One region of the Rhodopseudomonas telluris genome, then DNA from elsewhere that is predicted to be linked to it. Evidence: predicted binding sites of a transcription regulator. Region 1 holds the regulator's gene; each other region holds the start of a gene.
What was found. The regulator PhoB, encoded in region 1, activates phosphate uptake and scavenging genes when phosphate is short. The targets are predictions, from matches to a motif close to TGTCATNNANCTGTCAT.
Positions count from the first base shown of each region.

Region 2: a site for PhoB is predicted at 4,081-4,097, ahead of phnC (phosphonate ABC transporter ATP-binding protein). Genes of this name have one in related genera too.
Region 3: a site for PhoB is predicted at 5,970-5,986, ahead of ACFFJ6_RS18645 (DUF47 domain-containing protein). Genes of this name have one in related genera too.

Region 1 is NZ_JBHLWM010000001.1:170,142-180,791, forward strand. Features, by position in the region: gene pstA (phosphate ABC transporter permease PstA) at 1-808, shown strand, start outside; gene pstB (phosphate ABC transporter ATP-binding protein PstB) at 805-1,629, shown strand; gene phoU (phosphate signaling complex protein PhoU) at 1,655-2,371, shown strand; gene phoB (phosphate regulon transcriptional regulator PhoB) at 2,425-3,138, shown strand; gene ACFFJ6_RS00805 (GcrA family cell cycle regulator) at 3,520-4,029, opposite strand; gene ACFFJ6_RS00810 (aspartate aminotransferase family protein) at 4,487-5,698, shown strand; gene argF (ornithine carbamoyltransferase) at 5,698-6,630, shown strand; gene ACFFJ6_RS00820 (Hsp33 family molecular chaperone) at 6,874-7,872, shown strand; gene apaG (Co2+/Mg2+ efflux facilitator ApaG/CorD) at 7,977-8,369, opposite strand; gene ACFFJ6_RS00830 (OpgC domain-containing protein) at 8,685-9,953, shown strand; gene ACFFJ6_RS00835 (SGNH/GDSL hydrolase family protein) at 10,004-10,650, shown strand, end outside.
Region 2 is NZ_JBHLWM010000005.1:723,663-734,312, forward strand. Features, by position in the region: gene ACFFJ6_RS14880 (acyl-CoA synthetase) at 1-1,242, shown strand, start outside; gene ACFFJ6_RS14885 (DUF1045 domain-containing protein) at 1,447-2,151, opposite strand; gene ACFFJ6_RS14890 (alpha-D-ribose 1-methylphosphonate 5-triphosphate diphosphatase) at 2,173-3,366, opposite strand; gene ACFFJ6_RS14895 (transferase hexapeptide repeat family protein) at 3,389-4,021, opposite strand; gene phnC (phosphonate ABC transporter ATP-binding protein) at 4,194-5,006, shown strand; gene phnD (phosphonate ABC transporter substrate-binding protein) at 5,083-6,024, shown strand; gene phnE (phosphonate ABC transporter, permease protein PhnE) at 6,098-6,976, shown strand; gene phnE (phosphonate ABC transporter, permease protein PhnE) at 6,973-7,821, shown strand; gene phnF (phosphonate metabolism transcriptional regulator PhnF) at 8,053-8,781, opposite strand; gene phnG (phosphonate C-P lyase system protein PhnG) at 8,905-9,363, shown strand; gene phnH (phosphonate C-P lyase system protein PhnH) at 9,366-9,974, shown strand; gene ACFFJ6_RS14935 (carbon-phosphorus lyase complex subunit) at 9,974-10,650, shown strand, end outside.
Region 3 is NZ_JBHLWM010000008.1:207,827-218,476, reverse strand. Features, by position in the region: gene ACFFJ6_RS18670 (SDR family NAD(P)-dependent oxidoreductase) at 1-542, shown strand, start outside; gene ACFFJ6_RS18665 (peptide chain release factor 3) at 775-2,400, opposite strand; gene sugE (quaternary ammonium compound efflux SMR transporter SugE) at 2,642-2,956, shown strand; gene corA (magnesium/cobalt transporter CorA) at 3,132-4,172, opposite strand; gene ACFFJ6_RS18650 (inorganic phosphate transporter) at 4,263-5,273, opposite strand; gene ACFFJ6_RS18645 (DUF47 domain-containing protein) at 5,283-5,927, opposite strand; gene ACFFJ6_RS18640 (DUF4407 domain-containing protein) at 6,499-9,087, shown strand; gene ACFFJ6_RS18635 (branched-chain amino acid ABC transporter permease) at 9,178-10,149, opposite strand; gene ACFFJ6_RS18630 (branched-chain amino acid ABC transporter permease) at 10,151-10,650, opposite strand, start outside.

The DNA of each region.
Region 1 (10,650 bases):
GATCATCAAGGTGCTGTGCTCGGCCGCCGCGCTGTTCGGCGTCACCTGGCTGGCGCTGATCCTGTTCACGCTGTTCTGGAACGGCCTCGCCGGCCTGCATCTGCAGGTGTTCACCCAGAACACGCCGCCGCCGGGCTCGAACGAAGGCGGCCTGCTCAACGCCATCGTCGGCTCGATCATCATGACGGTGCTGGGCGTCGGCATCGGCGCGCCGCTTGGCCTGTTCGCCGGCACGTACCTCGCCGAATACGGCAAGCACGATCGGCTCACCTCGGTGATCCGCTTCATCAACGACATCCTGCTCAGCGCGCCGTCGATCATCATCGGCCTGTTCATCTACGGCGCGGTAGTGGTGACGATGGGGCGGTTCTCGGCGCTCGCGGGTTCGCTGGCGCTGGCCGTCATCGTCATTCCGGTGGTGGTGCGGACCACCGAGGACATGCTGCTGCTGGTCCCGAGCTCGCTGCGCGAAGCGGCTTCCGCGCTCGGTCTGCCGCGCTCGCTGGTGATCCGCCGGATCGCCTACCGCGCCGCCCGGGCCGGTCTCATCACCGGCATCCTGCTGGCCACGGCGCGCGTCGCCGGCGAGACCGCGCCGCTGCTGTTCACGGCGCTCAGCAATCAGTTCTTCAGCTTCGACCTGACCAAGACGATGGCCAACCTGCCGGTGACCATCAACAACTTCGTTCAGAGCCCCTACGATTACTGGAAGCAGCTCGCCTGGACGGGCGCTCTGCTGATCACCCTGACCGTGCTTGCCCTGAATATTGGTGCGCGCATCATCGGCGCCGAGAGGACCACGAAATGACCGAGATTTCGATTGCCACCACGCTGCCGAGCGGACCTGGCCCCGCCATCGCCAGCCAGCCCGACGGCCCGGCCAAGGTGGTGGTGCGCGATCTGAACTTCTACTACGGCCAGAACCACGCGCTGAAGCACATCAACCTCGCGCTCGCCACCAACCGGGTTACCGCCTTCATCGGCCCGTCGGGCTGCGGCAAGTCGACCCTGCTGCGGATCTTCAACCGGATGTACGATCTGTATCCGGGGCAGCGCGCCGAGGGGCAGGTGATGCTCGACGGTCAGAACGTGCTGGATCCGAAGCTCGACCTCAACCTGCTGCGCGCCCGCGTCGGCATGGTGTTCCAGAAGCCGACGCCGTTCCCGATGACGATCTATGAGAACATCGCGTTCGGCATCCGGCTGTACGAGAAGATCTCCAAGTCGGAGATGGACGGCCGCGTCGAGAAGGCGCTGCGCGGCGCCGCGCTGTGGACCGAGGTCAAGGACAAGCTCGGGGCCTCCGGCCTCAGCCTGTCGGGCGGCCAGCAGCAGCGTCTGTGCATCGCCCGCACCATCGCGGTGCGGCCCGAAGTGATCCTGTTCGACGAGCCGTGCTCGGCGCTCGATCCGATCTCGACCGCCAAGATCGAAGAGCTGATCGACGAACTCAAGGAAGACTACACGATCGCGATCGTCACCCATAACATGCAGCAGGCGGCCCGCGTCTCGGAGTCGACCGCGTTCATGTATCTCGGTGAGCTGATCGAGTTCGGCCCGACCAACAAGATCTTCACGTCGCCGAACGATCGGCGGACCCAGGATTACATCACCGGCCGCTTCGGCTGACGCGCCAGGCGCGAGGAGAACGGACATGGGCTTCGAGCACACCACCAAGGCGTTCGACGGCGACCTTCAGGAACTGACCCGCATGGTCGCCGAAATGGGCGGTCTGGCCGAACGCCAGATCGTCGACTCGGTCGACGCGCTGGTCCGGCGCGACGTCGCGCTCGGCGCGCGCGTCGTGGCGGCCGATCAGGAAATCGACCAGATGCAGCGCGCGATCGAAGAGCGCGCGGTGCTGACGATCGCGCGGCGGCAGCCGATGGCGGTCGACCTGCGCGACATCGTCGGCGCGATGCGGGTCGCCACCGACCTGGAGCGGATCGGCGATCTCTCCAAGAACATCGCCAAGCGCGTCAACGCCATCGACAGCGACTTCCACCCGCTGAAGCTGATCCGCGGCCTCGAGCACATGACCGATCTGGTGCAGTCCCAGGTCAAGGCGGTGCTGGACGCCTATACGGCGCACGATTTGCCCGCCGCGATGGTGGTGTGGAACGGCGACGAGGAAGTCGACGCGATCTGCACCTCGCTGTTCCGCGAGCTGCTCACCTACATGATGGAAGATCCGCGCAACATCTCGTTCTGCATCCACCTGATGTTCTGCGCCAAGAATATCGAGCGGATCGGCGACCACGCCACCAACATCGCCGAGACGGTGTTCTACATGATCGAAGGCCAGCAGATTCTGGACAAGCGCCCGAAGGGCGACATGACCACCTTCGCCAACGCCACGCCGGGCAACTAACGTATCGTCCGCGAACCGCGGACGGTGCCCAACGATGAAGACGAGGACGACATATGGGCGCGCGCATTCTGGTAGTTGAAGACGAGGAAGCGCTGACCACGCTGCTGCGCTACAATCTGGAATCCGACGGCTACGACGTCGAGACCGTCGCACGCGGCGACGACGCCGATACAAGGATGAAGGAGCGGATTCCGGATCTGGTGGTGCTGGACTGGATGCTGCCGGGCCTGTCCGGCATCGAACTGTGCCGTCGCCTGCGGGCGCGGCCGGAGACCAAGCAGCTACCGATCATCATGCTGACCGCGCGCGGCGAGGAAAGCGAGCGCGTCCGCGGGCTCGCCACCGGGGCCGACGACTACATCGTCAAGCCGTTCTCGGTGCCGGAACTGCTGGCGCGGGTGAAGGGTCTGCTACGGCGCGCGGCGCCGGAGCGGCTCGCCACCGTGCTGTCCTACGGCGATCTCGAACTCGACCGCGACAAGCGTCGCGTCGCACGCTCCGGCCGGCCGATCGACCTCGGTCCGACGGAGTATCGCCTGCTCGAGTTCTTCCTGGAGCATCCCGGCCGGGTGTTCAGTCGGGAGCAGCTGCTCGACGGCGTCTGGGGCCGTGACATCTATATCGACGAACGCACCGTCGACGTGCACATCGGCCGGCTGCGCAAGCTGCTCAACCCCGGCCGCGAACAGGACCCGATCCGCACCGTCCGCGGCGCGGGTTACGCGCTGGACGACCGCTTCGCCAAGGCGGAAAGCAGCCCGTCCTGATTGTTAGTTCGATCGGGATCGAGCGCGAAGGTGGCGTGAGCGACGCAGCGCCTGAACGGTAGCTCATCGGTAGCCCGCATGAGCGGAAGCGACATGCGGGGGTGACCGGTGCTTCCCGCATATCACTTCCGCTCATGCGGGCTATGATTTTGACGCCATCACAGCCGAGATCCTCCGCGAAAGCGGAGGATCTCGGATTGCAGCGGGGGCGTGTGGAGCAACTGGCGCTCTGGAATGCTGGGTCGCCCGTCTTGCGCAGGCGCTGCCGTTTGAGCGGCGACTAACATGGCGCCCAAGCGGCGCTGGTATCAGTGCCCTCTCCGCTCGCGGGAGAGGGCAGCCTCGGCGCCGGCCGCCCGTGCGGTCGGGTGAGGGGGCGTGTTACCGCGTGGTCTTCGGGGCAGCGCGGCGGCGGTCGCCGACGGGCTGGTAGGCGATGCGCGAGTGGTGCGCGCAGTAGGGCAGGCCGGGCAGCGACTTGCCGCCGCAGAAGAAGAATTCCGGATTGCTCGGATCGCCGATCGGCCAGTGGCAGGTGGCTTCGTTGAGCTCGAGCAGCGACAGCCGCTGGTTCATCGGCACCACGTTGTCGTAGGTGACCGGTTCCGGCTCGGCCTCGACTTCGAACACATGCGCGAGCGCGGTGTTGCCGCGCGCCACCGGACGTGTGACCCGCATCATATGCTGGGCCGGACGCGCCTTGCGCGGGCGCGGCGCGGCTGAGGTCGGGCTCTTGGCCCGGCCCGACAGGCCGAGACGGTGCACCTTGCCGATCACGGCGTTACGCGTCACGTTGCCGAGCTCCGCGGCAATTTGACTCGCCGACAGCCCGCCTTCCCATAATTTCTTCAACTGCTCGACGCGCTCGTCCGTCCAGGTCAATGCCGTCATCGTTCTATCCCTTCCTGCCGCGCGGCGCTGGTTCAGCGCGGAACCGCAGCTGTGAGGTCGTCCAAATGTCTTGCCGGCAGAATCCCTTAGCCCTCGCCGGACGACCATTGCCGCCCGGGCGATACGCACCCACCGAGAGCTCAATAAGGATTACAAACCGCGCACGAGATGTCGTACCCGACAGCCAAAACGCTACAATATGCCGTGACTCACGCGCAAGAGTCAGACCTGGTGCGTCCACACCTTCTCATCAAGTGAGTCATAACCGTCACAGCGGCGATGTTGCGGCAGCCCCGACGCAGGTCGTTGAAAGCCCCGGTTGACAGGCACTTCAGCGCACCTAGAATGTCCCTACGTGCCGCCTGGAAAGGCGGCACGTTTCGTTTTCGGGGTACGTTGGCCCGTGACCGCGTCGCAAGCGGCCGGCCGGCGGCCCGCTTTTCCGATTGGATCGGCCATGTCGAGCGCAGCTTCTACGTCCCATCTTTTGCCGGTATTCGCCAGGGCGGACGTCGCCTTCGAGCGCGGCGAGGGCGTCTGGCTGCACGGCGCCGACGGCGAGCGCTATCTCGACTTCACCAGCGGTGTCGCGGTCAATTCGCTCGGCCATTGCCACCCGCATCTGGTCGAGGCGCTGCAGCAGCAGGCGACGAAGCTGTGGCACATGTCGAACCTGTTCAAGAGCCCGGACGGCGAGCGGCTGGCGGCGCGGCTGTGCGAACAGAGCTTCGCCGACAAGGTGTTCTTCGCCAATTCGGGCGCCGAGGCGATGGAATGCGCGCTGAAGATGGCGCGGCACTATCACTTCTCGAAAGGCGCGCCGGAGCGCACCCGCATCATCACCTTCGAGGGCGCGTTCCATGGCCGCACGCTCGGCACGCTCGCGGCGACCGGCTCGGCCAAGTATCTCGAAGGCTATGGCGAGCCGCTGAGCGGCTTCGACCAGGTGCCGCTCGGCGACATCGAAGCGGTGAAGAAGGCGATCGGCCCGCACACCGCCGCCATCCTGATCGAGCCGCTGCAAGGCGAGGGCGGCGTGCGCTCGCCCGAGACCGCGTTCTTCCGCGCGCTGCGCGAGCTGTGCGATCAGCACGGCCTGCTGCTGATTTTCGACGAGGTGCAGACCGGCATGGGCCGCACCGGCGAGCTGTTCGCCTACAAGCGGATCGGCGTCACGCCGGACCTGATGTCGCTCGCCAAGGCGCTCGGCGGCGGCTTCCCGATCGGCGCGTGCCTGGCGACCGCCGAGGCGGCAACCGGCATGGCGCCGGGCTCGCACGGCTCGACCTTCGGCGGCAATCCGCTGGCGGTGGCGTCCGCCAATGCGGTGCTCGACGTGATGCTGAAGCCCGGCTTCTTCGACCACGTCAAGAAGATCTCGGTGCTGCTGAAGCAGAAGCTCGCCGGCGTGGTCGATCGCTTTCCGCAGGTGCTGAGCGAAGTGCGCGGCGAGGGGCTGCTGATCGGCCTCAAGGCCGTGGTGCCGTCGCCCGATCTGGTCGCCGCGCTGCGCGATCAGAAGCTGCTCACCGTCGGCGCCGGCGACAATGTCGTCCGCCTGCTGCCGCCGCTGATCGTCAGCGAGGCCGAGATCGAAGAGGCGGTGACGCGGCTGGAGCGGGCCTGCACGGTGCTGAGCGGACAGGCCGCGCAGCGGGAGGCGGTGTGATGAGCAAGCTCCCGACTCCGCGGCATTTCCTCGACCTCACCGAGGTGCCGACCTCCGAACTGCGCAACATGCTGGCCGCATCGGTGTCGATGAAGGCCAAGCGCAAGGCTGGCAGCCTCGACGACAAGCCGCTCGCCGGCAAGACGCTGGCGATGATCTTCGACAAGCCCTCGACCCGCACGCGGGTGTCGTTCGACGTCGGCATGCGCCAGCTCGGCGGCGAGTCGATCATGCTGACCGGGCAGGAGATGCAGCTCGGCCGCGGCGAGACCATCGCCGACACCGCGCGGGTGCTGTCGCGCTTCGTCGACATCATCATGATCCGCATCCTCAATCACGACGCGCTGCTCGAGCTCGCCGCCAACGCCACCGTGCCGGTGATCAACGGCCTGACGCGCAAGTCGCATCCCTGCCAGGTGATGGCCGACGTGATGACGTTCGAGGAGCACCGCGGCTCGATCAAGGGCGCGACCGTGGCCTGGACCGGCGACGACAACAACGTGCTGGCGTCGTTCGCGCACGCCGCGCAGCGCTTCGACTTCAAGCTCAACGTCGCCACCCCGCCGCAGCTCGCGCCCAACAAGGCGCTGCGCGATTGGATCAAGTCCAGCGGCGCGGCGATCACCATCGGGACCGATCCGGAAGAGGCAGTGCGCGGCGCCGACTGCGTCGTCACCGACACCTGGGTGTCGATGGGCGACAAGGACGGCGAGCACCGCCACAATCTGCTGAAGCCCTATCAGGTCAACGCCAAGCTGATGTCGCTCGCCCACAAGGACGCGATCTTCATGCACTGCCTGCCGGCGCATCGCGGCGAGGAGGTCACCGACGAGGTGATCGACGGCCCGCAATCGGTAGTGTTCGACGAAGCCGAAAACCGCCTGCACGCGCAAAAGGGCATTCTGGCCTGGTGCCTCGGCGCGGTGGCGTAGTTACTTTCTTCCCATGTGAGCGAAGCGGCCACGGTGCCCCCCCTTGCGGGGGGCGGCCGAGCGAAGCGGAGGCCGGGGTGGGGGTACCCCGAGCACTGAGTGTGGGGCTCCCCACTCGACCGGCCTTACGGCCGGCCACCCTCCCCGCAGGGGGGGGGGACTAGCCTGCTCCGCGGCAACGCAGCCATTCACCCTTCAGCTCAGCCCTTCCGATCCCCGTCTCCCGCCCCCAGATAAGCGCCCATGACCTCACAGACCCCTGATCCCAATACCCCCGAAACGCCCGTCCGCGCGCCGTCGGCCGTTCCGATCGACGACAGCGTGCTGCCGTTCGAAGTCGGCCCGCTCGACCTGCGCGGCCGGCTGACTCGGCTCGGCCCGGCGCTCGACGAGCTGCTGGAAAAGCACGCCTATCCGACGCCGGTGGCCAAGCTGCTCGGCGAGGCGATCGTGCTGGCGACGCTGCTCGGCTCGGCGCTGAAGTTCGACGGCCGCTTCATCCTGCAGACCCAGACCGACGGGCCGGTGTCGCTGCTGATCGTCGATTTCCAGGCGCCCGACCGGCTGCGCGCCTATGCGCGGTTCGACGAGAGCCGGCTGGAGCCGGGGCTCGATTCCGGTGCGTTGCTCGGCAAGGGCCATCTGGCGATGACCATCGACCAAGGCCCCGACATGAGCCGCTACCAGGGCCTGGTCGCGCTCGATGGCGGCGGTCTGGAAGAAGCCGCGCACGAATACTTCCTGCGCTCCGAGCAGATCCCCACCCGAGTGCGGCTCGCGGTCGGCGAGGAATGGCGTGGCGGCGAGGGCGGTCGGCACCACTGGCGCGCCGGCGGCATGCTGCTGCAGTTTCTGCCCAAGGCGCCGGAGCGCGCCCGGCAGGCCGATCTCGATCCGGGCGATGCGCCCGAAGGCGCCGCGGTCCATGCCGTGCCGGAGGACGACGCGTGGGTCGAAGGCCAGTCGCTGATCGGCACCGTGGAGGACATCGAGCTGATCGACCCGGCGCTGTCCGGCGAGCGGCTGCTGTACCGCCTGTTCCATGAGCGCGGCGTCCGCGTCTTCTCCTCGCTGCCGCTGCGCGCGCAATGCTCGTGCTCGCGCGATGCCGTCTCCGGCATGCTGTCCCGCTTCTCCCCGCAGGACCGCGCCGACATGGTCAAGGACGACAAGGTCGTCGTGACCTGCGAGTTTTGCAGCTCGGTGTACGAATTCACGCCGCAGGAAGCCGGCGTCGAGTAGTTCAGACGCGTGGGGTGGGTAAGCGAAGCGTGCCCACCGATTGCAGACGAGGCCGCTGATGGACGTGGGCACGGCGCGATGCGCCTTTGCCCACCTCCGGCGCCTCAGTTCAGCGTCCGCTTCCCTTCCGGACTGTCCAGCGAGAACGCCGGGACGTCGATTTCGAAGCGTTCGCCGGTTTCGCTTTCCATCTGGTAGCGGCCGGCCATGAAGCCGGAGGCGGTGGGGAGGGGGACGCCGCTGGTGTATTCGAAGCGCTCGCCGGGCGCGAGCACCGGCTGTTCGCCGACCACGCCCTCGCCGCGGACCTCCTGGGTCCGGCCGGAGGCGTCGGTGATCACCCAATGCCGGGTGCGCAGTTGCACGGTCTCGTCGCCCGAATTGGTTATCACGACGGTGTAGGACCAGAAGAACTGCCGGTTCTCGGCGGAGGACCGTTCGGGCAGGTAGTTCGGCTCGACGGTCACCTCGATCTGACGGGTTACGGCGCGGTACATGGACGTTGTTCCAGCTTGCAGTGCAATCATATCGCAAAACCCCGCTTTGAAACCAGCCGCTCGGAACGATTTTCAGTCTACGCACAGTGACGAGCCGTGGTTTCAACATAGTTGCGGCTTAGTTCCGCGGCGACGCCGGGTCGCACCGACGGTCTGCACCAGACCGGGCATTGTGCCGTGGCGCCCGCGACGCGGTCGCTGCGGCGGATGTCGGGAGGCCGGAAGGTCGCCGTGCTCGGCTGCAAAATCTCGCCTGTGCTCACACAGGCTGGTATATCAGCGTCACGGCGCGATGCCGCGCCTGCCCGGAGCCCCATGACTCCCGTCGCCTCATCCGTTGCCGAACCGGTTGCCGCCACGCCGCCCGCGGAGATTTCCCCGCCGACGGAAGCTGCGCCGCCGCCGGCTCCTCCACCCAAGCCCGCGATCCGCAAGACGGTGCCGAAGCGCGAACTGCGGCTCGACTTGTTCCGCGGGCTCGCGCTGTGGCTGATCTTCATCGATCACCTGCCGGCGAACGTGCTGACCTGGCTGACGATCCGCAATTACGGCTTCTCGGACGCCACCGAGATCTTCATCTTCATCTCCGGCTACACCGCGGCCTTCGTGTACGGTCGGGCGATGCGCGACCAGGGCTTCGTGGTGGCGTCGGCACGCATCATGAAGCGGGTCTGGCAGATCTACGTCGCCCACGTCTTCCTGTTCACGATCTTCCTGGCCGAGATCTCCTACGTCGCCACCAGCTTCCAGAACCCGCTCTACACCGAGGAAATGGGCATTCTGGACTTCCTGAAGCAGCCCGACGTGACCATCGTGCAGGCACTGCTGCTGCGCTTCCGTCCGGTCAACATGGACGTGCTGCCGCTGTACATCGTGCTGATGTTCTTCCTGCCGGCGATCCTCTGGATCACCCGCCGCTCGCCCGACATCGCGCTGGCGCTGGCGACCGCGCTGTACGCCGCGACCTGGCAGTTCGATCTGCATCTCACTGCCTATCCAAGTGGCGTATGGGCGTTCAATCCTTACGCATGGCAGCTGCTGTTCGTGTTCGGCGTCTGGTGCGCGATGGGCGGGGCGCAACGACTTTCGCGGGTGCTCGCATCGCCCATCACCCTATGGATGTCGGTCGCCTATCTGCTGGCGGCGTTCTTCGTCACGCTGACCTGGCATATGCCGCAGCTGTTCCACATCCTGCCGAAGTGGCTCGAGCAGTGGATGTACCCGATCGACAAGCCCAATCTCGATGTGCTGCGCTTCGCGCATTTCCTGGCGCTGGCGGCCATCACGGTGCGCTTCCTGCACCGTGACTGGCGCGGCCTGAACTCGATCTGGCTGCGGCCTCTGATCCTGTGTGGTCAGCACTCGCTGGAGATTTTCTGCATCGGCATCTTCCTTGCTTTCGCAGGCTACTTCGTGCTGGCGGAGGTCTCGGGCGGCGCCGTTATGCATTTCTTCGTCAGCCTAACGGGTATCATTGTGATGTCGGCCGCGGCCTGGCTTTTTTCGTGGTACAAGAACGAGGTGGCCAAGGGCGGCACCCCGAAGGGGAACCCGGACGCCGACCTCGCGGGAGGCGATGCATGATGGCCGGGAGCATGGCCAGCTGGAGACAGAGGCGAGGCCGGTTGGTCGCAATGGCGGCCGCCTTGAGTCTGGCGCTGCTGGCCGGGCCTGCCGCCGAGGCGGCGCCCGAAGTCGCGTCGGTCGGCTGCGAAGCTCCGGCCTATCTGCTCGCCACCGACCTGACGCTCAACCGGGTCGTCGCCTCGCTCAGGAACGACCGCAAGCTCGACGTCCTGGTGATCGGCAGCCGCTCCTCCACCATCAATTCGGCGGAAAACACCGGCTATCCGGCGCGGCTGCAGACTCTGCTGCGGGACAAGCTGCCGGGCATCAACGTCAACGTCACGCTCGAAATGCGGATGAAACGGACGGCCGCGGAGGTCGCGTCCGGGATCGGCCAGCTCGTCACCGAGCGCAAGCCGTCGCTGGTGATCTGGCAGACCGGCACCTACGATGCGATCCGCTCGATCGACCCGGACGATTTCCGCAGCGCTCTCAGCGAAGGCATCGAGGCGTCGCAGAAGGCCGGGGCGGACGTCATTCTGATGAATCTCCAATACAGTCCCCGCACCGAGACCATGATCAATCCCACGCCGTATTTGGACAATATGCGGGTGGTGGCGCAGGAGCACGACGTTCCGCTGTTCGACCGCTTCGCCTTGATGCGGCACTGGAACGAGACCGGCGAATTCGATCTGTTCAGCCCTGCGCCGGGCAT
Region 2 (10,650 bases), on a different contig from region 1:
AAGGCGTTCGCCGCGACCGGCGTGGCGCTGGCGAAAGCGATGCCCGGCATGGCGATGATCTATGCCGACGACGGCGACGTGCCGGAGGGCATGCGGAGCTACGAGGACGTGATCTCGGCGCACGAGCCGATCCCGGACGCGATGCGCAAGGCCGACGACCTCGCCGGCATCTTCTACACCGGCGGCACCACCGGCCGCTCCAAGGGCGTGATGCTGAGCCACGGCAACCTGATGGCCAACGCGCTCAATGCACTTGGCGAAGGCCTGTTCCCCGGCACCTCGGTGTATCTGCACGCCGCGCCGATGTTCCATCTCGCCAACGGCGCCGCGATGTATTCGCTGCTGCTGTCCGGCGGCTCCAACGTGATGATTCCGTCGTTCACGCCGGAGGGCGTGATGCAGGCGATGCAGAACGAGCGCGTCACCGACGTACTGCTGGTGCCGACCATGATCCAGATGTTCGTCGATCACCCGGCACTCAAGACCTACGACCTGTCGTCGCTGAAGAACATCGTCTATGGCGCCTCGCCGATCAGCGAAGCCGTGCTGGCGCGCGCCAGCGCCGCCCTGCCCCACGTGCAGTTCACCCAGGCCTACGGCATGACCGAACTGTCGCCGATCGCCACGCTGCTGCACTGGAAGGAGCACATCGGCGAGGGCAAGGCCAAGGGCCGCCAGCGCGCCGCCGGCCGCGCCACGCTCGGCTGCGAGGTGCGCATCGTCGATGCCGACGACAAGCCGGTGCCCTACGGCACGGTCGGCGAGATCTGCGTCCGCGGCGACAACGTGATGATGGGCTATTGGGAGCGGCCGGAAGAGACGGCACGCGCGCTCGCCGGCGGCTGGATGCACACCGGCGACGGCGGCTACATGGACGAATACGGCTTCGTCTTCGTGGTCGACCGCGTCAAGGACATGATCATCTCCGGCGGCGAGAACGTGTACTCGGTCGAGGTCGAGAACGCGGTGGCGCAGCATCCGGCCGTGGCGCAATGCGCGGTGATCGGCATTCCGCACGACGCCTGGGGCGAGCAGGTCCACGCCGTCGTCGTCACCAAGGCCGGCGCGACGGTGACCGCCGACGAGTTGATCGCCCACTGCAAGGCGCTGATCGCCGGCTACAAGTGCCCGCGCAGCGTCGAGATCACCGAGACGCCGCTGCCGCTGTCCGGCGCCGGCAAGATCCTGAAGCGCGAGCTGCGCCAGCCCTATTGGGACAATCGCGAACGCCGCGTCAGTTAAGTCGGTTCAGTGTCTGCTCCACGCACGACCTCATGGTGAGGAGGCGCGAAGCGCCGTCTCGAACCATGGGCCACGACCGCCCGCGGACTCATCCTTCGAGACGCCCGGCTTCGCCGGGCTCCTCAGGATGAGGACTCAGGGCAATGTGGCGCGGTCGATAGCGCTTCAATCTAGCGATGAAGCGCTCTGAGCCTCCCGCAAGCTCTACAGCATCGGCCGGAGTTGAAACTGGCCGATGCTGCGGAATCGATCGCCGGGGCCGTCTTGCCGACACACGGCGATGCGATCGATCGCCAGCGTATCAAGTTCAAGAGGAGCGAACTGCTCGCGCAGCCGGCCGAGCAGATCGTCCTGCCGACCAGGCGGCAGCGATCCCGTCAGCGTCATGTGGAAGCGGAATTCCTCCATGACGTAAGGATAGCCCCACTGATCGAGATACTGCACCTGCCGCGGCGTGAGCGTGGCGGGGTTTCGGCGCGCGCGATCCGCGGCCGAGAGCGGCGCCCGGAAGCTGTCGAAGCTGCGCACGCAGTCCGCGGCGAGTTGCGCGAGATCGTCCGATGCGGACGCAGGCATCAACGCGATGAAGCTGCCGATCGCCTGCACGGCCGGCGTGATCACCGGCATCGCGCGCGGCGTCTCTGCGAAGGTCGCGCAGGCCCACAGCAAGTCGGCTTCTGTGAGCCCGGGCGCCAGCGCCGTCGGCGCCTTCAGCGTGGCGTGGAAGCCGTATTTGCGTGGATCGGCCGTGACGTCGGCCCAATCTGGAACCGCATCAAGCATGCCGGGGGGAAACGGCACGTCCTCCCCCGAGACCGCGTCGTAGCCGAGCAGTGCCGCCCCGAAGCGATCGAGCGCGCTGCCGGGCGGCGGCAGATAATAGATGGCGTAACGGGGAAAATTCGACATCGTCAGCAGAATATCCGGGTCTCAGGCCGCCGCAACCGCCGTCGGCCGCACCTTGTGCGACATCACGAAGCGCTCCGGCTCGTCGATATGCACGAGGCGTCCGCCCGCGATCGCGGCGACCAGCCGCGGCCGCAGCGCGACACGATCATCGACGATCAGGATGTCGGCGCGCTTGCCGGCGCCGAGCCCACCGCGATCGGACAGACCCGCGGCGCGTGCCGGCCCCTCCGAGATCAGCTTCCAGGCCTGCGGCAGCGGCAGGATGCCGTCATGCACCAGCCGGAACGCCGCGAGCAGCGGCGCCGGATAGTAATAGTCCGACGCCAGCACCGAACACAGACCCTTGGCGATCATGTCGGCCGCCTTGGTCCAGCCGGTGTGGCTGCCGCCGCGCACCACGTTCGGCGCGCCGAACACGATGAAATCGCCGGCCGCAGCGGCGTCGCGGGCGGTCTCCTCGGTGGTGGGGAATTCGGCGATGCGGACGCCGAGCGCGCGATAGTCCTGGCGCATCTGCGGCGTATCGTCGTCGTGCGACAGCATCGGCAGGCCGGCGTCGCGGGCGCAGGCCGCGAGCCGCGCGATGGCGGCCGGCGCCTCCGCGGTGCGCGAGGCGACGCGCTCGACGAGGCGATCGAACTCCTCACCCGACAGGCCGGTGCGCTCGACCATCCGGCTGCGGCGGTGCGGCCGCGACAGATCGCGCAACGTCGAATCCATGTGGTCGTTGAAGGCGAACAGATCGACGCGGCGCTCGCCGATCCACTGCGCGATCTCGTCGACGGCGTCGAGGTTGAAGGTCTCATGGCGGAGGTGAATGCGGGTGTCGACGGCGAGCCGCGGGCGGGTCAGGTCGATCGCATCCAGCATGCGACGCGCATTGGCGGCGCTACGCAGACCCGGCTCCCACGACCAGGTGACGGCATGAAACATCGTGGTGATGCCGTTGGCGATCGCCTGGCGGTCGCTGTCCGCCAGCGCGACGTCGATCGGGAAGTCTACGCCGGGCCGCGGCATCATCTGCCGCTCGAAGGCGTCGCCGTGCAGATCGACGATGCCCGGCAGCACCAGCAGCCCGCCCGCGTCGATCCGCATGGCGGCATGACCATTGCTCGCGCCAGCGCCATCGATCGCACCGCCGACCACCGCCAGCGACGTCTCGGCCAGGTCGTCCTGCAGCAGCACCCGGCCGCCTTCGATCAGGATATCGGTCATCTCGTTCTCCCGTTGCGGCACGTCAGGCGGGCACAGTGGCTTCGTATTGGTCGAGAAACGCCTCGACCGGCAGCTTGCGGAAATCCGGCAGCGCGCGGCGCAGCGTGTCGTGGTCCCAGTCCCACCATGCCAGATTCACCAAACGGTCCGCGACCTCTTCGGAGAACCTGCGCTTGATCACGCGCGCGGGATTGCCCGCAACGATGGTGTAGGCCGGCACTTCACGCGTAACGATCGCGCCGGCTGCAATCACCGCGCCAGTGCCGATGCTCCGGCCCGGCAGCACGATCGCGCCGTGGCCGATCCAGACATCGTGGCCGATCCGCACGTGATGCGCGCGGCGCCAGTCGAAGAACTCGGCATCGTCCTGCTCGCCGGGGAAGTACGCGCTGGCCCGATAGGTGAAATGCGCCTGCGTCGGGCGCTGCATCGGATGGTTGCCCGGATTGATCCGGGTCATCGCCGCGATCGAGCAGAATTTGCCGATGGTCGTGTAGGTGATCTGCGAGTCGTTGACGACGTAGGAGTAATCGTCCATCGCGACTTCGTGCAGGATGGTGCGCGCACCGACTTCGCAATAGGCGCCGAGCTTGGTGTCGTGCAGGCGGGCGGAAGGATCGACGGTGGGTTCGACCGAGAGCGATTTTGCGACCATGAGTTCCGTCATTTATTTCATCGGGGCAGAGGTTCTTCTGCGCACTCGATGACGGCGTCGTGACGCGGGCATGACACACGCGGACTGTGTACAAGTCGCGAACTACCCGACTGTCATATGCCTGCAAAATACCAGCGTTAGCGATAGAGCAACAATTTCTCGGGAGCGGCGCATGCTGGTCGTTGAAGGACTCACCTGTTGCTTCGGCAGCAAGGCTGCCGTGGACAACGCATCGTTCTCGGTCGAGCGCGGCAGCTTCGTCGGCGTGATCGGCCGCTCCGGCGCCGGCAAGTCGACGCTGCTGCGCATGCTCAACCGCCTGGCCGACCCGACCGGCGGCCGCATCCTGTTCGAGGGTACCGACGTGACCGCCCTGCAGGGCCGCGAACTGCGCCAGTGGCGCGCCCGCTCGGCGATGATCTTCCAGCAGTTCAACCTCGTCGGCCGGCTCGACGTCATGACAAACGTCCTGATGGGCCGGCTGTCCCATGTGCCCGCCTGGCGCTCCCTCGCCCAGGCCTGGCCCGAGAAGGACCGCGCGCTGGCGATGTCGGCGCTCGATCAGTTCGATATCGCGCCGCTCGCCGCGCAGCGCGCCGATCAGCTCTCCGGCGGCCAGCAGCAGCGCGTCGCGATCGCCCGCGCGCTGGTGCAGGAGCCCGACCTGATCCTCGCCGACGAGCCGATCGCATCGCTCGACCCGCGCAACACCAAGGTCGTGATGGACGCCCTGCTGCGCATCAACAAGCATTTCGGCATCACCGTGCTGTGCAATCTACACTCGCTCGATCTCGCCCGCAGCTATTGCGATCGGCTGATCGGCATGGCCAACGGCCGCATCGTGTTCGACGACGTGCCGGCGGCGCTGACCGACAGCATCGCCCGCGAACTCTACGACCTCGAAGCCAACGAGGTGATGGGCACCGCGCCGGTCCATGTCCCGGCGAAGGGCCTCGTTCCCGAACTCGGCACCGTCGCGGCCTAACGCCGCACGCGCGCCCGAACGGAAGCCCGCGGCGACCGCGGGCCAAAGACACGTATCAACTCACAGGGATGTCACGATGACCATCAATCGCCGATCCATTCTGCTCGCCGCCGCCACGCTGGCGTTCACGGCGTCCACCGCGTTGGCGCAGGACTACAAGGCGAAATATCCGGAGCTGACCTTCGCGGTCGTGCCCGCCGAAAACGCCTCGGGCGTCACCGAGCGCTGGACGCCGTTCGTCGCCTATCTGTCGAAGGAACTCGGCGTAAAGGTGAACCTGCGTATTGCCAACGACTACGCCGCGGTGATTGAAGGCCAGCGCGCCGGCAACATCCAGATCGCCAGCTACGGCTCCGCCTCGTTCGCCCGCGCCCGGCTCACCGGCGTCAAGACCGAAGCCTTCGCCAACGACATCAATCACGACGGCTCGACCGGCTACTACTCGGTGTTTTTCGTCAAGGCGGCGAGCCCCTACAAGTCGATCGACGAACTCAAGGGCAAGAACCTCGGCCTGGTCGATCCGAACTCAACTTCCGGCAACAACGTGCCGCGCTTCGAGCTCGACAAGATGGGCATCTCGGATGCCGACGCTTACTTCGGCAAGGTGGTGTTCACCGGCAGCCACGAGAACGCCATCCTGGCGCTGGCGCAGGGCACCGTGGACGTCGCCGCCAACCAGTGGACCAACGACAACGACTCCACACTGGCGCAGATGCTGCACAAGGGCATGCTGAAGAACGCCGACGGCAGCGCAATGAAGAAGGACGACTTCCGCATCATCCACAAGTCGGCGCCGATCATCAACGGCCCCTATGCCTACAACGCCGATCTGCCGGAAGACCTCAAGACGGCGATCGCCAAGGCCTTCATGGACGCGCCGACCAAGGACAAGGCCGCGTTCGACCGCCTGTCGGACGGTCAGAAGCAGGGCTTCCACGCCGCCACCACCAAGGATTGGGACAGCACCATCGAGCTGATCAAGTTCGTCGACGCCCTGCGTAAGAAGAAGGCGTCCTGAGTTTCATCTCGTCCCACGGGCCGGATCCTTCGGGATCCGGCCCTGTTTTTTGCGCATCGAGAGCCCTCCCCGCATGGCCCTGGCCGTATCGCTGCTTCCCGAGTCTCAGCTCGACGCGTTGAACGCGGCCTACAACAATTCGATCGCGCGACGCCGCTGGCGGACGGCGCTCGGCTTCAGCATCGCGATCGCCGCGCTCGCCGTGGCCGCCGTCGGGGCCGAAGTTGATCTCGGCACGTTCATCGCCAAGATCGGCAACTTCTTCAGCTATTTCGACCGCATCTTCCGGCTCGACAGCGGCGCGCGGGTGTGGACCGATCCGGCCGAATGGTTTTGGGGCTGGCGTAAATGGCTCGGGCTGCTCGGCGAGACCCTGCTGATCAGCTACGTCGGTACGCTCGCCGGCGCGGTGCTGGCGGTGCTGCTGAACTTCTTCGCCGCCCGCAACACCGCGCCGCAGCCCTGGCTGCTGTTCGTGATCCGGCGGTTTCTCGAGATCTGCCGCACCGTGCCGGACATCGTGTTCGCGCTGGTGTTCGTGATCGCCTTCGGGCTCGGCCCGATGGCCGGCGTGCTGGCGATCGCGATCCATTCCACCGGCGCGCTCGGCAAGCTGTTTTCGGAGATCGTCGAGAACGTCGATATGAAGCCGGTCGAGGGCGTGCGCTCCACCGGCGCCGGCTGGATCGCCTGCATGCGCTTCGCCGTGCTGCCGCAGGTGATGTCCGGCTTCGCCAGCTACGCGCTGCTGCGGTTCGAGATCAACGTGCGCGGCGCGTCGGTGATGGGCTTCGTCGGCGCCGGCGGCATCGGCCAGGAACTGATCGTGTCGATCCGCAAGTTCTATTATTCGGACGTCAGCGCCATCCTGCTGCTGATCATCGTCACCGTATTCGTCATCGACATCTCGACGGGCTGGATTCGCGGCCGCCTGACCGGAGGCCGGGCATGACCGCGCAGACTCAGACCGACCTCGCCGACCTGAAGGCGCGTCACCCGCATCTGTTCGAACGCCCCGCCGCGGCGCGACTCGGCGTTCCCGCGATCGCGCTGGCGGCGCTGGCGCTGTTCATCTACGGGCTGGTCGAACTGGACTTCTCGCCGCAGCGCATCCTCGCCGGACTGAGCCAGCTCGGCTGGTTCGCGCTGCTGATGATCCCGCCGGACCCGGGCTCGTCGCTGCCTGCTTATTTGTCGGCGATGGGCGAGACGCTGTCGATCGCGCTGCTCGGCACCACGCTGGCGGCGCTGATGGCGCTGCCGGTCAGCCTGCTCGCCGCGCGCAACATCATCCGGACGCAGTTGATCCGATTTCCGGTCCGCCGCTTCCTCGACGGCGTGCGCGGCATCGACACGCTGATCTGGGCGCTGGTCTGGATCAACGTCGTCGGGCTCGGCCCGTTCGCCGGCGTGCTGGCGATCGCGGTGTCGGACTTCGGCGCGTTCGGCAAGCTGTTCTCCGAGGCGATCGAGACCGCCGACCGCAAGCAGGTCGAGGGTGTCCGCGCCTCCGGCGGCTCGCCGCTGCACGAAATCCGCTTCGGCCTGATGCCGCAAGTGCTGCCGGTGATCGCCGGTCAGGTGCTGTACTTCATCGAGTCGAACACGCGCTCGGCCACCATCATCGGCATCGTCGGCGCCGGCGGCATCGGCCTGCAACTCGCCGAACAGATCCGCGTGCTGGAATGGCAGAAGGTGTCGTTCCTGATCCTGATGATCCTGGTCGCCGTCGCAGCGATCGATTGGATCTCGACGCGGCTGCGCTTCGCGATCATCGGCAAACGGGCGATCGCGTAGGGTGACGACCTCCTGCGCACTGATGCCTCAGGCTGGCCACATCCGCCTCCCCGCCTACTCCCGTCATCCCCCGCGAAAGCGGAGGATCCAGTATTTGCAGAGCGCTCGCGATTCAAAGCCGCCGCTCTGGAATGCTGGGTCGCCCGCCTGCGCGGGCGATGACGCTGAGGGTGGGGCGATGCGGTACTAACGGCTACTGTGAGAGCGCAGCGGCGGCACAAGTAACTTTAGCTACTCCGTCTCCACCACGAACTGCACGCGCTCCGCCGCGAAGCGGGCGCGGATCGCCAATAGCGGGCGGCCTTTGCCGTCGACGTCGAGGCCCTCGACGATCAGCACCGGCCGGCCGATGCCGAGGTCGAGCCGCGCAGCGTCGCCGGCATCGGCGATCGCGGCGGTGATCCGCGTCGAGGCGCGGCGATAATCGCGAATGTCGTGCTGGGCCAGCAGCTTGGTCATCGAGCCGAAGCGGCGATACAGTTCCTCGGCATCGGGAAAGCGTTCGGCCGACAGCCAGGTGCTGCCGACGCAGATCGGCGCGCGGTCTGCGAGCCGCAAGCTGTCGATGCGGATCAGCGGCGAGCCAACGGGAAGATCGAGTTCGCGCGCCAGCTCGCGCGTCGCCTCCTCGCGGTTTGCCGCCAGCAATTGACCGCGCGGCTCGCGGCCGCCGGCGCCGACGATCTCGGAGAAGCGCGTGCGCGAGCGCAACGGATAGGCGATGCGCCCCGGCTCCACATAGGTGCCGCTGCCTCGCTCCGCCCGCACAAGTCCGCGCTCCGCGAGCGACGCCAGAGCGCGGCGCACGGTGTGGCGATTGACCCGGTGCGACTCCGCGAGTTCGACCTCGCCCGGCAGCTTCTCACCGGCCGGATAGTCGCCGCGGACAATCTCACGCTCGATCGAGTCCGCCACCTTGCGCCACAACGCGACGCCGGAATCCGCCTGCAGTGTCGACATCTGGTCCTTCGCTCTGACTGTGCGTGCGGTTTAGCATTTCACGGCCTCGTCATCAAAAGGTCATGGCGCGCCGGTATGAAGTTGTCTAATATCACAGACAACTTGAGGCAGGCTAGAGGCAACATGGCGACGCCCTTCGAAACCAGCACGCAGACCCGGCAGGCCGCGATGGCCGTGCTGGTTCACGCCAGCGCCGACGAGATCGCAGCCCGGCTCGCCGAGATCGACCTGCCGGCGAGCGAAGCTCTGCGCGAGCCGGAGAACGGCCTGGTGATGGTGCGCGGCCGCGTCGGCGGCGACGGCGCGCCGTTCAACCTCGGCGAAGCAACGGTGACGCGCGCGGCCGTGCGGCTCGCCAGCGGCGAATGCGGATTCGGCTACACGCTGGGTCGTGACAAGAAGAAGGCGCAGCTGATCGCGCTGTGCGACGCGTTGATCCAGCGTCGCGACACTGCGGCGGCGGTCGAGAGCAACGTGCTGGCGCCGCTGCGTGCCGAGCAGGCCGCGGAGCGCCGGCGCAAGGCCGAGCGGACGGCTGCCACCAAGGTCGATTTCTACACGATGGTGCGAGGCGAGGGCTGACGATGAGCATGGCGTTCGAACTCTCCGCCGGCTTCGCCGACAAGGTCACCTCGGCGCAGACCACCTTTCGCGCCGTGATGCAGGCGATGGCGCGACCCGGCACGGTGCAGCGGCTGGAGACTGGCTTGCAGCAAGTCCCCGCTCCGCTCACCGAGGCGACCGCCGCAATCGCCCTGACGCTGTTCGACCACGACACTCCGCTCTGGCTCGATGAAGCGACGCGCGGCGGAGTAGTGACGCAATGGCTGCGCTTCCACACCTCGGCGCCGCAAGTCGACGAACCGAACGCCGCGGCCTTCGCGCTGATCGCCGATCCGGACACGATGCCCGTCCTCGAGCAATTTGCGCTCGGCAGCAACGACTATCCGGATCGCTCGACCACATTGATTCTGCAGCTCGGCAGCCTCGATGACGGGCTCGCGTTCGAGCTCAGCGGCCCCGGCATTCGTGGCACGGCGATGCTGCGCGCGCCGCTATCGGCCGGACTGCTGGCGCAGCGCGACGCGCTGACGCCGCTGTTTCCGCGCGGCATCGATCTGATCCTCGCGGTCGGCGATGCGATCGTCGCGCTGCCGCGCACCACGCGGCTCGTCGCACAGGGAGGCAACTGATGTATGTCGCCGTCAAAGGTGGCGAGCGCGCCATCGACAATGCGCACCGGCTGCTGGCCCACGAGCGCCGCGGCGATCGCGCGGTGCCCGAAGTGACGCTGGCGCAGATCTCCGAACAGCTCGCGCTCGGCGTCGACCGGGTGATGGCCGAAGGCTCACTGTATGATCGCGAGCTGGCCGCGCTGGCGATCAAGCAGGCGCGCGGCGATATGATCGAGGCGATCTTCCTGCTGCGCGCCTTCCGCGCCACGCTGCCGCGCTTCGGCGCCACCGAGCCGCTCGACACCGGCGTGATGGCGGTGCGGCGCCGCGTGTCGTCGACCTTCAAGGATGTCCCGGGCGGCCAGATCCTTGGCCCGACCTTCGACTACACGCATCGCCTGCTCGATCCGCAACTCGCCGCCGGCGGCGAGCCGGAGCAGCCGGCGAGCGCACCGGCACCGACGGAAGCGATGCCGCGCGTCACCGACATTCTCGGCCGCGATGGTCTGATCGAGCCGACATCGAAGCCGGGGCCCGACGCGCCGGTCGGCGATCTGACCCGCGAGCCGCTCAGCTTTCCGGCTGATCGCGATCTGCGGCTGCAGAATCTTGCGCGCGGCGACGAGGGCTTCCTGCTCGCGCTCGGCTATTCGACGCAGCGCGGCTATGGCCGCACCCATCCGTTCGCCGGCGA
Region 3 (10,650 bases), on a different contig from region 1:
TCTCGCACATCGAAAGCGGAGAGGTGCCCCCGCTCGACATCCTCGTCAACAACGCAGGCGTTGCCAACTCGCAACCTGCGATCGCTGTCGCCACTGCGGATTTTGATCGCATCATCGATACCAACTTGCGCGGCGCGTGGTTGTTGTCAAACGCGGCGGCACAGGCGTGGCTCTCCGAAAGGCGTCCGGGGGCGATCGTGAATATCGCGTCTGTACTTGGTCTTCATCCCGGGAACGGAGTAGCTCCCTATTCGATCTCCAAGGCGGGCCTGATCCAGATGACGAAGCTGCTCGCTCTGGAATGGGCTCGCTACGGCATTCGCGTCAACGCTCTGTGCCCTGGCTACGTCGGGACGGACATGAATGCCGAGTTCTTTGCGAGTGAAGCCGGTCGAAGGATGATTGACCGAATTCCAATGCGTCGCTTGGGGGATCCTTGCGATCTCGACGGCGCATTCCTGCTTCTTGCTTCTGATGCCTCCGCGTGGATGACCGGAACGACGCTGGCCGTGGACGGAGGCCATCTCGTGTCTCCATTGTAGTCCGCCCGGAGGACTGCGGGTCATGCTCTCAGGCACAACGTCATCGCCTCCCAGGCACGACGTCATCGCCCGGCTTGACCGGGCGACCCAGTATTCCAGAGCGGATGCGACGAGGCGACGTCCCCGATCAGAAGCGCTCTGGGATACTGGATCCCCGCTTTCGCGGGGATGACGGCGGTGGGCGGTGTGATTATCGCGTACCGAGCGAGCGACCGGCGAAGCCGCCCTCGCCTCACGCCACCTTCTTCACGTCCTTGATCTCGGAGAACACGATGCCTTCGGCGCGGTCGCGGGTGTAGCCGAGGTAGAACTCGTTCTTGGCCAGATACACCGGGTCGCCGTCGACGTCGTCGGCGATCGACGAGTTGTTGGCGGTGATGAAGCTGTCGAGCTTCTTGCGGTCCTCGGAAGAGATCCAGCGCGCGAGCTGGAATTCGGAGACTTCGAAATCGACCGGCAGCTGATACTCGGCTTCGAGCCGCGCCTTGAGCACGTCGAGCTGCAGCGGGCCGACGACGCCGACCAGCGCGGGCGCGCCGTCGCGCGGGCGGAACACCTGGACGACGCCCTCTTCGGACATCTGTTGCAGCGCTTCCTTCAGCTTCTTGGCCTTCATCGCGTCGCCGAGCCGGACGCGGCGGACGATTTCCGGCGCGAAGCTCGGCACGCCGACGAAGGTGACGTCCTCGCCCTCGGTCAGCGTATCGCCGATCCGCAGCGTGCCGTGATTGGGAATGCCGACGACGTCGCCGGCGAAGGCTTCGTCCGCCACCGAGCGGTCCTGCGCGAAGAAGAACTGCGGCGCCGACAGGCTCATGTTCTTGCCGGTTCGGACCAGCTTGGCCTTCATGCCGCGGGTCAGCTTGCCGGAGCAAAGCCTTGCGAAGGCAATGCGATCCCGATGATTGGGATCCATGTTCGCCTGAATCTTGAAGACGAAGGCGCTCATCTTCGGCTCGTCCGCCTCGACCTTGCGCAAATTCGAATCCTGGGCGCGCGGCGGCGGCGCGTAGCGGCCGAGTCCTTCCAGCAGGTCGCCGACGCCGAAATTGCGCAGCGCCGAGCCGAAATACACCGGCGTCAGATGGCCCTCGCGGAAGGCGTCGAGGTCGAACGGCTTGCAGGCCTCGGTGGCGAGCGCAAGCTCCTCCTTCACCGCGGCGACGTCGAGATTGGGGTTGCGCTTGCCGAGGTCGTCGATGTCGATCTGCTCGGCCGCACCGGTCTTGGCGCCGCCGCCTTCGAGCAGGCGAATGCCGCCGGTGAGCACGTCATAGGTGCCGAGGAAGTCGCGGCCGCGGCCGACCGGCCAGGTCATCGGCGTGGTGTCGAGCGCCAGCGTCTTCTCGATCTCGTCCAGGATGTCGAAGGTGTCGCGGCTCTCGCGATCCATCTTGTTGATGAAGGTGATGATCGGGATGTCGCGCAGCCGGCAGACCTCGAACAGCTTGCGCGTCCGTGCCTCGATGCCCTTGGCGGCGTCGATCACCATCACGGCGCTGTCGACCGCGGTCAGCGTCCGGTAGGTGTCCTCCGAGAAGTCCTCGTGGCCCGGCGTGTCGAGCAGGTTGAAGACGAGGTTGTCGAACTCGAAGGTCATCACCGAGGTGACCACCGAGATGCCGCGGTCGCGCTCGATCTTCATCCAGTCCGACCGGGTGTTGCGGCGCTCGCCCTTGGCCTTGACCTGACCGGCGAGATTGATCGCGCCGCCGAACAGCAGCAGCTTTTCGGTCAGCGTGGTCTTGCCGGCGTCAGGGTGGGAGATGATCGCAAAGGTGCGCCGCCGCGCCACTTCATGGGCGAGCGAAGACGGGGTCGAGGACGGCGCATCGGCCGGAACAGCGGTGTCGGACATACTCAGCCTGTGGCAGGGAAAGCCGGCGCAATCAAGGGCTTCCGGCGGGTCGCTGGGCCCGTGGTTGCACGGCGCGTCGGCGTGTCTCATATAAGGGTTCGAGGACGACCTCAAAATCACCTTTTCGGCCGGGACGACCCGTCCTCCTCGCAGAGCGCACCAAGCGCCGGCGCCATCCCGCTGGATGGCCTCACGAAATCCCCTCGATCGAGACTGCCGGAGCTGCGCAAGGGAGGCCTCAATGGCCTGGTTCTATCTGTTCGTCGCCGGCCTGATGGAAATCGGCTGGGCACTCGGCCTGAAATACACCGAAGGCTTCACCCGGCTGGTGCCGACGGCACTGACCGTCGCGGCGATGGTCGCCAGCATCACCCTGCTCGGCCTCGCCCTGAAGACGCTGCCGATCGGCACCGCCTATGCGATCTGGAGCGGCATCGGCGCGGTGGGAACCGCGGCGCTCGGCATCGCGCTGTTCGGCGATCCGGCAACGCTCGGCCGCCTCGCCTGCATCGGCCTGATCGTCGCCGGGATCATCGGGCTGAAGATGGTGGGCTGAATTTGATCAACTCGACGCCGTCATCCTGAGGCGCCCACTGCGCCGCGCTGTGCGCGGCTCGGTGGGCCTCGAAGGATGGGCCGCAAGCACCTTGGCCGCATCCTTCGAGGCGCGCTGCGCGCGCTCCTCAGGATGACGACTCACATCAACGCCCGACAGCCATGGCCTTCAGCAATCACAGCCAGCCGACGCGCTTGAAGCGATAATACAGAAACCCGCAGACGCTGGCGATGACGCCGAGCACGACGTAGTAGCCATACTCCCACTTCAGCTCCGGCATGTGCTCGAAGTTCATGCCGTAGATGCCGGCGATCGCGGTCGGGACCGCCAGGATAGCGGCCCAGGCGGTCAGTCGCCGCGCGATCTCGGTCTGCTGCGCCTGCCCGGCCATCATGCTGGCTTCGAACACGAACGCCAGGATCTGCAGCAACTGGTCGATGTCTTCCTCGGCGCGATTGACGTGATCAAGATCAAGGATGTCGCGGAACAGCGGCTTCAGCGGCGCATCCAGCGTGATCAGATCGGCATGCTCGAGCCGCTTGCAGACGTCGACCATCGGCCCGACCGCCCGCTTCAGCTTGAGCAGTTCGCGCCGCAGCCGATACAGGCCGTCCATCTGACCGAGATGCGAGCGGCGCAGCACCTCCTCCTCGAGACTGTCGACCTCGCTTTGAATCCGGTCGATCACCGGGCGGTAGTTGTCGACGATGAAATCGAGGATGGCATAGAGGATGTAGTCCTCGCCCTCGGCGAACCAGTTCGGGCTGGCTTCGCAGCGCGACCGAACGACGTTGTAGGACGACGACGCGCCGTGTCGGACCGACACGACGTAGCCTTTGCCGACGAAGATATGCGTCTCGCCGAACGCGATCTGCCCGTCCTCCATCTGCGCGGTGCGGGCGACCACGAAGAAGGCGTCGTCGTATTGCTCGACCTTCGGCGGCTGCCGGGCGTTCGTGGCGTCCTCGATCGCCAGCGGGTGCAGATGGAGCTGCCTGGCCACCCGCGCCAGCAGGTCCTGGCTGGGGTCGTGCAGCCCGATCCAGACGATATGGCCGTCCTTACGGGCCCACTCGCCCGCCTGTTCGATGGTGATGTCGGCCACCAACTGGCCGTGCGCGTAGGCACTGGCCGCGACCACGCCGGGTTCGCAGGGTGGCGCATGCGGCTTCGGCGGCGGCGCATCGATGCTGCGCAATCTTAGCTGCTTCAGCATCAAGGGCCGCACTTTCCTCAGCGATTGGATACCTTTGACAAGCGCGAGGACGTCGGCAGGTTCCGCCGCTGGCGGCGAGTGGCGGCGCGGTCAGAACGACGGTAGCAGCTTGGTCGCCCAATAGGCGGCGGCGGCAACCAACGCCGACGCCGGGATGGTGATCACCCAAGCATAGACGATCGAGCTCGCCACGTTCCAGCGCACCGCCGACATTCGCCGCGCCGCACCGACGCCGACAATGGCGCCCGTGATGGTGTGGGTGGTCGACACCGGCACGCCAAGGAAGGTCGCCATGAACAGCGTCGCGGCGCCGCCGGTCTCGGCGCAGAAGCCCTGCATCGGGGTCAGCTTGGTGATGCGCAACCCCATGGTGCGGACGATCCGCCAGCCGCCCATCAGGGTGCCGAGCGCCATCGCCGACTGGCAGGAAATCACCACCCAGAACGGCACCGAGAATTCGCTGCCGAGATAGCCCTGCGAGTAGAGCAGCACGGCGATGATGCCCATCGTCTTCTGCGCGTCGTTGCCGCCATGGCCGAGCGAATACAGCGAGGCCGAGGCGAACTGCAGGATGCGGAAGGCGCGGTCAACCGCAAACGGCGTCGAGCGCACCGACGCCCACGACACGATCGCCACCAGCACCAGCGCCAGCACGAAGCCGACCAGCGGCGACAGCACGATCGCCAGCAGCGCCTTGGAGACGCCGCTCCACACCGCGGCCGACAGTCCGGCCTTGGCCAGACCGGCGCCGAGCAATCCGCCGATCAGCGCGTGCGACGAGCTCGAGGGAATCCCGAGCGCCCAGGTGACGATGTTCCAGACGATGGCACCGACCAGGGCGGCGAAGATCACCGCGGAATCGATCACACTGGGCTCGATGATGCCGGTGCCGATGGTGTTGGCGACGTGCAGGCCGAACACCAGGAAGGCGACGAAGTTGAAGAATGCCGCCCAGAACACCGCGTAGTGCGGCCGCAACACGCGGGTGGAGACGATGGTGGCGATCGAATTGGCCGCGTCGTGCAGGCCGTTCAGGAAGTCGAACAGCAGCGCGACGGCGATCAATCCGACCAGAATGGGCAGCCCGATCGAAGCGTCCACGGCCCTGCCCTAGACCTGTTCGATGACGATGGAATTGATCTCGTTGGCGACGTCGTCGAACCGGTCGGCGACCTTCTCGAGATGGTCGTAGATCTCGGCGCCGACGATGTAGTCCATGGTGTTTGCGTTGCGATGCTTGAGGAACAGTTCCTTGAGCCCGATATCGTGCAGATCGTCGACGCGGCCTTCGAGCTTGGTGATTTCCTCGGTCATGGCCGTCAGCATCTGCAAATTCGGCCCGATCGACTTCATCAGCGGCAGCGCCTTGCCGACCAGATTGGCGCTCTCGACCAGCAGCGTCCCGATCTCGCGCATCGGCGGCTCGAATTCGCGAACCTCGAACAGGATCACCGCCTTGGCGGTCTGCTGCATCTGGTCGATGGCGTCGTCCATCGAGGTGATCAGGTTCTTGATGTCGACGCGGTCGAACGGGGTGATGAAGGTGCGGCGCACCGCGGTCAGCACCTCACGGGTGATGGCGTCGGCCTCGGCCTCGAAATGGCTGACCCGCTGGCAATGCACCGGCGTTTCGTCGCCTCCCCGCAACATGTCCTGCAGCGCATGAGCGCCCTGGACCACGGTTTCGGTATGCCGGGCGAACAGGTCGAAGAACCTCTCCTCCTTCGGCAGAAAGGCTCGAAAGTATCGCAGCATTGGAAGCTATCCGCTTGACGGGACTGGTCCGGGCGTCGGACGCGTCACAGGGGCGTCATAAAACATTTCAAGCGTTCTCAGGCAACCGCCCATTCGCAACAGCAGGACCGGCGGCCGTTGGGTTCCGGCGGACACAAAGGGCGGCATTCCTGTCCGGCAAGAACGTGGCGACATCCGCCGCCTCCCGTCATCCACAGAAACGGTCGCCGGCTGCACTTGCATCGCAAGCCTCAGCGATCCCGGCGCGCGGTCCGGCGAATCACCTGGGCACTTTGCGGATTCGCCGGGTGTCCCGCTCACAGCACGAGCGGTATCGGAGGAAAGAGTAGCTGGTCCCCGCTGCAACGCCGCGGAAAATTGTGAGGACAGGCCCGCTCGCCTATCGGCCGTTCGCGTAGGACGAGTTCTGCTCTGGCTACTACGACTTAGCAGGAGTTGCTGAGCCGGAGTGAGAACTCCGCACCCGCGTCTGCGCTGAGCGTCGCGTATTGAATTCGTAAACGAACTGTTAGACTCGCGCGAACCTGTCACTTCCAACCGCGGCGCATGTTCACCGCAGAATTGGGCGGCCATGATTCAACGCGCACTGGGTGTCATCGCCGGAGTCGACCGCAAGACCCTGTCGACCTGCCCGGCCTCCGACAAACTCTGGGCGGCGCATCTCGGCGCATCGCTCTGCCTGTCCTTCATTGTCGTGGTCGGCGTGTCGTTTCACGCCACCGGCTACATGATCGCGAACGTCTGGACGCGGCTGCTGGTCTCCGGCGTCATCGGCCTCACGGTGCTGATGTTCGACCGCGCGCTGTGCCAGTCCGACTGGTTCTATCAAGGCACGCTCTGGAATACCGCGCCGATTCAGTCGAGCAGCGAGGCCAGGCAGACCGCGTGGCGCTTCGTGCGCGTTGGTATCAGGCTATTGATGTCGTTCGGCCTGGCCTGGGTGATCGCGATGTTCCTGGAGCTTGCGATCTTCTCGGGGACCATCAATGAGAAGATCGAGGCCGACCGGATCGCCGCCAATCAGCCGATCTACGCCAAGATCGCCCAATACGAAGCCGGGCTGAATGCCGAGGCCGCGCGCCGGCAGGCTGGCATCGATGCGCTGGAAGCGCTGCATCGGGACGCCCTCACCGAAGTACCGCCGCTCGAACCCGCGCTGCAGAGCCGCACCGACGATATCGATCAGCAGATCAAGGCGCTGGTCGCGCGCGAAGCGGACGTGCGCGCCGACATCGCCCAGATCGACCGCACCATCCAGCGCTACATCGCCGACATGAACGCCGAGGAGTTCGGCCTGAAGGCGGCGCCCGGCAATTCCGGCCGGCCCGGCGCCGGCCCGCGTTACGAATTCGCCCGCAAGCAGAAGGAAGCCTTCATCGCCCAGCGCGCGGCGCGCGAGTCCGAAATCATCCAGCTGCACCAAAAGCGCGACGACCTCCGCACCACCCAAGCCAAAATCGCCGGTGAGGCAATGGTGGTGCGCGATCAGGAGCGGCTCGCCATCAAGGCCAAGGCCGACGCGCTGCAGGCGCGGATCGACGCGGCGCGCGCCGACCTGAAGCAGTTCGAGGCCTCGAAGGCTGCAGATATTGCTGACTTCCGGCAGAAGGCGCTCGCGGAGTCCTACTATCAGGACAAGAAGGACCGGATCGATCCGCTGACTCGGATCGCCGCCTATCAGGAACTGAAGAACGATCCCAAGGACGGCGTCACCATGACGCTGTTCTCGTGGATGACGCGATTGTTCATTATCTTCCTGGAAATCGTTCCAGTAGTTGCGAAAATCTTCTTCTCGCCGCCCAGCGTCTACGCCGCCAAGATCCAGGCCCAGGTCGAACGCGCACGACAGCGGATCGAGAACAACGAAGATCTCGACGACGACAAGCCTGCTCCAAGCCCTCCTGCACCGGCAATTGCCGCCATTACGCTTCCTGCCATGAGCCTCGGCGCAGTGACGATGAAGCAGCCGGCGCAACCGGCGCCGGATCCTCGCTCAGCACCTCCCTCGCGCGTACCGGCCGAAGCTCACCGCCGCGGCGTGGCGTGGCGTGACGATGGCTGGCAGGACGAGGCGCGCGACGCTTACGGCGAACGCCGCATTGACGAGTCCTACCCGCAGCGTGGCTATGGAGGCCGCGATCCCCGACGCGACCCACGGCGCAGCCACGAGGATCGCGACCGCCGCGCGGCCATGCATCACGAATTCGACCACCGACATGACCGTGATTTCGATCGCCGAAATCCGGAACGCCGGGACTATGCGCGCCGCCAGGACGCCCGCTATGAGCCGTCCCGCTACGACGCCCCTCCCCGCTACGAGCCGGCGCAGTTTCGCAATGCCCGGTTTGCAGCCGAAGACTATGCCGTCGATGAAGCCGTGTCGGATCATAACGAACCGGAGTTCGTCCCCGGCGAGCTCGACGTTCGCAACCTGATCATGCCGAAGCGCGGCGCGGCGCGGCGGGAGCCAACCGCCCGCGACGCGGAAGTGCGTGAAACCTTCGGCGTCCGGAAGGCCGCTCCGACGGCCAAGCCAATCCCGGCGGAGCCCCTGCCCGTACCAACAGCGACCGTCCCGGCCTCCATCAAAGATGCGGAGGTGAACGAGCTGGTCCACGAGGTGTTCACCGCCGCCGAGGTGCCCCCGGCAGCCGAGCTGTCTGCGATGCCAGCGCACGCGCCATTGATTCGAAGCGACGAAGTTCCGGCCGATAGTCCCCCGACTCGGACAGGCGCATACGAGCCGGCTCCGTTCCTCGAACCGGCGCCCCTGGCCGCGCCAATGAGCACCGATCAAGCGGTCCCCACGTCGGCCGTCCAGACCGACGAAACGGATGCCAAGCCAGCCCGATCAGAGGTCGATCGAGCCAGTGGTCCGGAACTTATCGTTCAACCGGCAGCTTCGGCAGCCGTTGTAGAACAGCAGATACCAGTGGCCGAGGCTCGTCCCGATGCCGCGTCCGATGCGCCGACCGTCAGTCAGGCTCCGAAATACAGCGCCGACGTCGAAAAGCTGATGAGCGAGGCCGTCGAACTGTCCAAGGTCAAGAAGAAGCCACCGCGCGTCCGGCGCGAAGCCGCCGCGGTCACCCAGCAGGCCACTGAGGCGGAGCTTCCACTCGAACCGACGCCCCAATACGGCCCGTTCCCAAAGGCGTAAGCAGCAGTCGCCCCCTCAACGAAAAACCGCCGCGCAGGGCCCTGCGCGGCGGTTTTTTCTGGACCGTTGTCGCCAACCGGGACGACCCGCTTACAGCGACCGCTTGAAGTAGTGCCCGATCTCGCCGACGATGCCGCGGCGGAAGGTCAGCACGCAGGCGACGAAGATCACGCCCTGGATGACGGTGACCCACTGGCCGAAGCCGGCGAGATATTGCTGCATGGCGATGATCACGAAGGCACCGACCACCGGCCCGAAGATGGTGCCGAGTCCGCCGACCAGCGTCATCAGCACGATTTCACCGGACATCGACCAGTGCACGTCGGTGAGCGAGGCGTTCTGCGCCACGAACACCTTCAGCGCGCCGGCGAAGCCCGCCAGCGTGCCGGACAGGATGAACGCCAGCAGCTTGTACTGGTCGGTTTTATAGCCGAGCGAGATCGCGCGCGGCTCGTTCTCGCGGATCGCCTTGAGCACCTCGCCGAACGGTGAGTTAATGGCGCGGTAAATGATCAGGAAGCCGAGCAGGAAGCCGGCCAGCACCACGAAATATAGCGTCGTGGCGTTCTGCAGATCGATCACGCCGAACATCTTGCCTTGCGGGATCCCCTGGATGCCGTCTTCACCATGGGTGAACGGCGCCTGCAGATAGATGAAGTAAAGCAGCTGCGACAGCGCCAACGTGATCATCGCGAAATAGATGCCCTGGCGGCGGATCGCGATCAGCCCGGTGATGATCGCGAGCCCGAACGCCCCGGCGGTGCCGACCACGATCGCAAGTTCCGGCGCCAGATCCCATACCTTGAGCGCATGGGCGGTGACGTAGCCAGCAGTGCCGAGGAACATCGCGTGGCCGAACGACAGCAGGCCGCCATAGCCGATCAGCAGGTTGAAGGCGCAGGCGAGCAGCGCGAAGCACAGCCCCTGCATCACGAAAAACGGATACACGCCGGTGAACGGCACGATCACCAGCACCAGCGTCATCAGGCCCAGGGCGATCATCTCATCGCGCACCGGGCGGCGGGTGGTGGCGGGAACGGAATTCTGCGTAATCGTCGTCATGTCAGGTTGCCCGTCCCGTCAGGCCCGAGGGTTTGACCAGCAGCACCAGCACCATCAGCACGAACACCACGGTGTTGGAGGCCTCGGGGTAGAAATATTTGGTCAGGCCTTCGATCACGCCCAGAGCGAAGCCGGTGATGATCGAGCCCATGATCGAACCCATGCCGCCGATCACCACCACCGCGAACACCACGATGATGAGGTCGGCGCCCATCAGCGGCCGGACCTGATTGATAGGCGCCGACAGCACACCGGCCAGCGCGGCCAAGCCGACGCCGAGGCCATACGTCAGCGTGATCATCCGCGGCACGTTGATGCCGAAGGCGCGCACAAGCGTCGGGTTCTCCGTGGCGGCCCGCAGATAGGCGCCGAGTTGGGTCCGCTCGATCAGGTACCAAGTCAGCAGGCAGATCACGAGCGAGAACACGACCACCCAGCCGCGATAGATCGGCAGGAACATGAATCCGAGATTGACGCCGCCGCGAAGCTCGTCGGGGATCG